2 regions of the Streptomyces sp. NPDC029296 genome follow, and region 1 is predicted to be linked to the other one. Evidence: predicted binding sites of a transcription regulator. Region 1 holds the regulator's gene; the other holds the start of a gene.

Evidence for each region. The regulator HrcA, encoded in region 1, represses chaperone genes, less so after heat shock. The targets are predictions, from matches to a motif close to TTNGCACTCNGNNNNNCNGAGTGCNAA.
Region 2: a site for HrcA is predicted at 1,531-1,557, ahead of groES (co-chaperone GroES). Genes of this name have one in related genera too.

The regions. Positions count from the first base shown of each region.
Region 1 is NZ_JBVHXT010000040.1:69,912-73,415, reverse strand. It holds gene ACZ4W9_RS30600 (DUF3097 domain-containing protein) at 1-367, opposite strand, end outside; gene ACZ4W9_RS30595 (MBL fold metallo-hydrolase) at 436-1,158, opposite strand; gene hrcA (heat-inducible transcriptional repressor HrcA) at 1,318-2,334, shown strand; gene dnaJ (molecular chaperone DnaJ) at 2,335-3,471, shown strand.
Region 2 is NZ_JBVHXT010000002.1:68,238-71,741, reverse strand. It holds gene ACZ4W9_RS01765 (polysaccharide deacetylase family protein) at 1-681, shown strand, start outside; gene ACZ4W9_RS01760 (polysaccharide deacetylase family protein) at 678-1,457, shown strand; gene groES (co-chaperone GroES) at 1,705-2,013, shown strand; gene groL (chaperonin GroEL) at 2,131-3,504, shown strand, end outside.

The sequences.
Region 1 (3,504 bases):
TCTCGACCAGTTCGGCGTCGTGCCGGCCCTCGACGTAGATCCGGCCGGCGCGGGCGACGCGCGCCCGTGCCTGGGGGACGGCGATCGAGCCGGACGCCGTACGGGCGGGACGGGCCGGGGCCGGGGTCGGCCGGACCAGCGTCACGGCCCTGCCCTCCAGCAGGAAGCCGCGCGGTTCCAGGGGGAAGACGCGGTGCTTGCCGAAGCGGTCCTCCAGGGTCACCGTGCCCGCCTCGCAGCGGATCACCGCCCCGCAGAAGCCGGTGCCGGCCTCCTCCACCACCAGGCCCGGTTCGGCGGCGACCTCCGGTACCGGCTGCGGCTTCTTCTTCCAGGGAGGGGTCAGATCGGGCGAGTACTGGCGCATTCGGATGACGATAGGAGAAGCCTCGCGGCGGCAAGCGCGACACGCCGGAATCCGGGCGGAGACGCCGTTCAGATCACGCCGAACCGCGCCGCCAGCTCGTCCCGTTGACGTCGTACGAACGCCGCGTCCACCACCGCCCCGTGGCCGGGCACGTACACCGCGTCCTCGCCGCCGAGCGCCAGCAGCCGGTCCAGGGCGTCCGGCCAGCGGGCGGGGACCGCGTCCGGGCCGGCCTGGGGCTCGCCGGACTCCTCAACCAGGTCGCCGCAGAAGACGATCTCCGGGGTGCCCGGGACCAGGACCGCGAGGTCGTGGGCGGTGTGGCCCGGGCCCACGTTGGCCAGCAGCGCCTGGCGGCCGTCTCCGAGGTCGAGCGTCCACTCGCCGGACACCGGGTGCCGGGGCGCGACCAGCGCGTCCACCGCCTCGTCGGCGTCGGCCACCGGCAGCCCGTGGCGCACCGCGTCCAGCCGCAGTTCCGCCCGCCCGGACGCGAGCGCGGCGTCCAGCCCGACCGCGCCGTACACCTCCGCGCCGGCGAACACCGCGGCGCCGAACACATGGTCGAAATGGGGGTGGGTGAGCGCGAGATGGGTCACACGGCCGCCCGCCAGTTCCTCCGCCCCCGCCCGCAGCCGGGCCCCCTCCGCCAGGCTCGAACCGGCGTCCACGAGCAGCGCCGTCCCCTCGCCCACGACCAGCCCCGCCGTGCAGTCCCAGCCCGGCAGCCGGCACCGCCCCACCCCGGCCGCCAGCCGTTGCCACCCCAGCTCTTCCCAAGTCACGGTCATACCAGCGACGCTAGCGGTAGGAGCCGGTACGGCGGCCCGACCTTGCCCGGTGTGCACCGGACGGCCGTACACTGGGCCGGGGAATGCTGGCACTCGTGTGGGAAGAGTGCCAGGGGGACGACCCGATGACGACGGACGACGTGCTGGAGGTGCGCGCGCATGCTGAGTGAACGCAGGCTTCAGGTGCTGCGCGCCATCGTCCAGGACTACGTGGGCACCGAGGAGCCGGTCGGTTCCAAGGCGCTCACCGAGCGGCACAACCTCGGCGTCTCCCCGGCCACGGTCCGCAACGACATGGCGGCCCTGGAGGACGAGGGGTACATCGCGCAGCCGCACACCAGCGCGGGGCGCATCCCCACCGACAAGGGCTACCGCCTGTTCGTCGACAAGCTCGCGGGCGTCAAGCCGATGACCGCGCCCGAACGGCGGGCGATCCAGAACTTCCTGGAGGGCGCCGTCGACCTCGACGACGTCGTGGCCCGCACGGTGCGGCTGCTCGCGCAGCTGACCCGGCAGGTCGCCGTCGTGCAGTACCCGTCGCTCACCCGGTCCACGGTCCGGCACGTCGAGCTGCTCTCGCTCGCCCCGGCGCGCGTGATGCTCGTGCTGATCACCGACACCGGCCGGGTCGAGCAGCGTATGGTCGACTGCCCGGCCCCGTTCGGCGAGGCCTCGCTGGCGGACCTGCGGGCCCGGCTGAACAGCAGGGTCGCGGGCCGCCGGTTCACGGACGTGCCGAGGCTGGTCGAGGACCTGCCGGACGCCTTCGAGCCAGAGGACCGCGGTACGGTCTCCATGGTGCTCTCCACGCTGCTGGAGACACTGGTCGAGGAGAACGAGGAGCGGCTGATGATCGGCGGCACCGCCAATCTCACCCGCTTCGGGCACGATTTCCCCCTCACGATCCGGCCCGTCCTGGAGGCACTGGAGGAGCAGGTCGTGCTCCTCAAGCTCCTCGGCGAGGCGAAGGAACCGGGCGTGACCGTGCGTATCGGGCACGAGAACGCCCACGAGGGACTCAACTCCACCTCCGTCGTGTCGGTCGGCTACGGTTCGGGCGGCGAGGCGGTTGCCAAGCTCGGCGTGGTCGGACCGACCCGCATGGACTACCCGGGAACGATGGGAGCGGTACGCGCAGTGGCACGGTACGTCGGACAGATCCTGGCGGAGTCGTAAGTGGCCACGGACTACTACGCCGTTCTCGGCGTGCGCCGCGACGCGTCGCAGGATGAGATCAAGAAGGCGTTCCGCCGGCTCGCGCGCGAGCTGCACCCGGACGTCAACCCGGATCCGAAGACCCAGGAGCGGTTCAAGGAGATCAACGCCGCTTACGAGGTGCTGTCGGACCCGCAGAAGAAGCAGGTCTACGACCTCGGCGGCGACCCTCTCTCGCAGTCCGGCGGCGCCGGCGCGGGCGGCTTCGGGGCCGGCGGCTTCGGCAACTTCTCCGACATCATGGACGCGTTCTTCGGCACGGCGTCGCAGCGCGGGCCGCGCTCGCGCACCCGGCGCGGCCAGGACGCGATGATCCGGATCGAGGTCGAGCTGGACGAGGCGGCCTTCGGGACGACCAAGGACATCCAGGTCGACACCGCCGTCGTCTGCACCACCTGCAACGGCGAGGGCGCGGCCCCGGGCACGTCCCCCCAGACGTGTGACATGTGCCGCGGCCGGGGCGAGGTCTCGCAGGTCACCCGGTCCTTCCTGGGCCAGGTCATGACCTCCCGGCCGTGCCCGCAGTGCCAGGGCTTCGGCACGGTCGTGCCGACCCCGTGCCCGGAGTGCGCGGGCGACGGCCGCGTCCGCTCCCGCCGCACGCTCACCGTGAAGATCCCGGCCGGTGTCGACAACGGCACCCGGATCCAGCTCGCGGGCGAGGGCGAGGTCGGCCCCGGCGGCGGCCCGGCCGGCGACCTGTACGTGGAGATCCACGAGCTGCCGCACCCGACCTTCCAGCGACGCGGCGACGACCTGCACTGCACGGTCACCATCCCGATGACCGCCGCGGCGCTCGGCACCAAGGTGCCGCTGGAGACCCTGGACGGCATGGAGGAGGTCGACATCCGGCCCGGCACCCAGTCCGGCCAGTCGATCCCGCTGCACGACCGCGGTGTCACCCATCTGCGCGGCGGCGGCCGGGGCGACCTGATCGTGCACGTCGAGGTGCAGACCCCGACCAAGCTGGACCCCGAGCAGGAACGCCTGCTCCGCGAGCTGGCCAAGCTCCGCGGCGAGGAACGCCCCCAGGGCCAGTTCCAGCCGGGGCAGCAGGGACTGTTCTCGCGGCTGAAGGACGCCTTCAACGGGCGGTGAGGCCGGCCGCGGGCGGCGGCCGGGGGCCCGGGG
Region 2 (3,504 bases), on a different contig from region 1:
CGGGCCCCGCTCACCCCGCCGGCCCCGCCCGCCGACAAACCCCGGATCACCCCCCGGGACGGCTTCGAGGTGGACGGCCAGGAGGAGGAGAACCTCCCGCCGGTCTTCACCACCGTCCCCACCCGGCAGAAGGTCGTCTTCCTCACCATCGACGACGGCGCCGAGAAGGACCCGGCGTTCCTGCGCATGATGAGCGAGCTGAAGGTTCCGTACACCGCGTTCCTCAGCAACTACGTCATCGAGGACGACTACGGCTACTTCCGCCGGATGCAGGCCCAGGGCGTCACCCTCAACAACCACACCCTCACCCACCCCTACCTGCCCGGCCTGTCCTACGAGGAGCAGCGGGACGAGATCTGCGGCATGCAGACCGTCATGAAGAAGCAGTTCGGCAAGGCGCCCACCGTCTTCCGGCCGCCCTACGGCAACTACAACGGCGACACCCTGCGCGCCGCCAGGGACTGCGGCATCGAGTACGCGCCCATCTGGGACGAGGAGGTCTTCGTCGACCACTGGGAGTACCGCGACTGGGACCGCCGCCTGCACCCCGGCGACATCGTCCTCACCCACTTCCGCGGCCGGGACGACTGGAACGGCACCATGGTGGACGACATGCGGCGCTTCCTGGACAAGGTCACCCGCGAGGGCTACGCCGTCGCCCGGCTGGAGGACTACCTGTGAGGCGCCCGCGGGGCCCGGCCGCGGCCCTCGCCGCGGCCCTGCTCCTCGCAGGCTGCGCCCAGTCCGTCGACCCCATCGAACGCCTCGGCAGGAAGGCCGCCGCGGGGGTGCGCCCGCACACCACCGCCGACGGCCGGAACCACCGGCACCGGGGCCTGGCCCGCCCCCTCGCCCGCTCCCCGGTCCACCCGGCCCGCCCGCCGGCCGCGTACCGGGGAGCCGCCCTGCCTCCCGTCGTGGACCACGTCCCCACCCGCGACCCGGTGGTCTTCCTCACCTACGACGACGGCGCCGAAGACGACCCCCGCTTCGCCGACATGGTCCGCGAACTGCGGCTCCCGATCACCCTGTTCCTCGCCGGCGCCGCCGCCCCCGGTGACCGCCGCGTCACCCGCCTGCGCGCCCTCGGCGCCGGCATCGGGAACCACGGCACGGGCCACCGGGCCCCGGCCGGACCGCCGTACGCCGGCCGGCGCGCCGAGATCTGCGGCCGGCAGGACCGCCTCCGCGCCCGCCCCCGCCTGTTCCGCCCGTCCTACGGCGCCCACGACCCCGCCACCCGGCGCGCCGCGGCCGACTGCGGCATCTCCGCGATCGTCCTGTGGCGCACGGCCCTCACCCCGGCCGGCCTCACCCGCCCCCTCGGCCCGGGCGACATCGTCCGTGTGGGCCCCGGCGAGCCGGCGGGCGTCCCCCTGCGCGAAGGCACGGCACGGGTCCTCAGAGCGGCGCGGGAGCGGGGCCTGACGGTGGCCCGTCTCGAGGACTACCTCTGACTCTTTTTCCGTACGGGACGGCCCGCCGGTCAACGCCGGGACGGCCGATTCACCGCCGCCGCGCCGCGCGGCATTGGCACTCCGCTTGACCGAGTGCTAACCACGGTCATAGTCTCGGCTCTGGCACTCCGCAGGTGAGAGTGCCAACAAACGCGACGGGCAGGTCCGGCACCCGCGACGACGGATCGACCTGGTCGCCACCTCAGACAGTTAACCCCGTGAGATCTCCGAAGGGGGAGGTCGGATCGTGACGACCGCCAGCTCCAAGGTTGCCATCAAGCCGCTCGAGGACCGCATCGTGGTCCAGCCGCTGGACGCCGAGCAGACCACGGCCTCTGGCCTGGTCATCCCGGACACCGCGAAGGAGAAGCCCCAGGAGGGCGCCGTCCTCGCCGTGGGCCCGGGCCGGTTCGAGAACGGCGAGCGGCTTCCGCTCGACGTCAAGGTCGGCGACGTCGTCCTCTACAGCAAGTACGGCGGCACCGAGGTGAAGTACAACGGCGACGAGTACCTCGTCCTCTCGGCTCGCGACGTGCTCGCGATCATCGAGAAGTAATCACCTCAAGCAACTCTCCGCTTGAGCTGCGCCCCTGGCCCCCGCGATCGAACAGAAGCCGGGCGCCCGGGGCGCGGCGTTTTTCACCTACAGATTTCCGAGAGGGCTCCCGCTGTCATGGCGAAGATCCTGAAGTTCGACGAGGACGCCCGTCGCGCCCTTGAGCGCGGCGTCAACAAGCTTGCCGACACCGTCAAGGTGACGATCGGCCCCCGCGGCCGCAACGTCGTCATCGACAAGAAGTTCGGCGCCCCCACCATCACCAACGACGGTGTCACGATCGCCCGCGAGGTGGAGATCGAGGACCCGTACGAGAACCTCGGTGCCCAGCTGGTGAAGGAGGTGGCGACCAAGACCAACGACATCGCGGGTGACGGCACCACCACCGCCACCGTGCTCGCCCAGGCGCTCGTCCGCGAGGGCCTGAAGAACGTCGCCGCCGGTGCCTCCCCGGCCGCCCTGAAGAAGGGCATCGACGCCGCGGTCAAGGCCGTCTCCGACGAGCTGCTCGCCACCGCGCGCCCGATCGACGAGAAGTCCGACATCGCCGCCGTCGCCGCGCTGTCCGCCCAGGACCAGCAGGTCGGCGAGCTGATCGCCGAGGCGATGGACAAGGTCGGCAAGGACGGTGTCATCACCGTCGAGGAGTCCAACACCTTCGGTCTGGAGCTGGACTTCACCGAGGGCATGGCCTTCGACAAGGGCTACCTGTCGCCGTACTTCGTGACGGACCAGGAGCGCATGGAGGCCGTCCTCGACGAGCCGTACATCCTCCTCACGCAGGGCAAGATCTCCGCCATCACGGACCTCCTGCCGCTGCTGGAGAAGGTCATCCAGGCCGGCTCCTCCAAGCCGCTGCTGATCGTCGCCGAGGACGTCGAGGGCGAGGCCCTGTCGACCCTGGTCGTCAACAAGATCCGCGGCACCTTCAACGCCGTCGCGGTGAAGGCCCCCGGCTTCGGCGACCGCCGTAAGGCGATGCTCCAGGACATGGCCGTCCTCACCGGCGCCACCGTCATCTCCGAGGAGGTCGGCCTCAAGCTCGACCAGGTCGGCCTCGACGTGCTCGGCTCCGCCCGCCGCATCACCGTCACCAAGGACGACACCACGATCGTCGACGGCGCCGGCAAGTCCGAGGACGTGCAGGGCCGCGTCGCCCAGATCAAGGCCGAGATCGAGAACACCGACTCCGACTGGGACCGCGAGAAGCTCCAGGAGCGCCTCGCGAAGCTGGCCGGCGGCGTGTGCGTGATCAAGGTCGGCGCCGCCACCGAGGTGGAGCTGAAGGAGAAGAAGCACCGTCTGGAGGACGCCATCTCCGCGACCCGCGCCGCGGTCGAGGAGGGCATCGTCTCCGGTGGTGGCTCCGCTCTGGTCCACGCCTCCAAGGTCCTCGAGGGCAACCTCGACAAGACCGGCGACGAGGCCACCGGTGTCGCCGTGGTCCGCAACGCCGTGGTGGAGCCGCTGCGCTGGATCGGCGAGAACGCC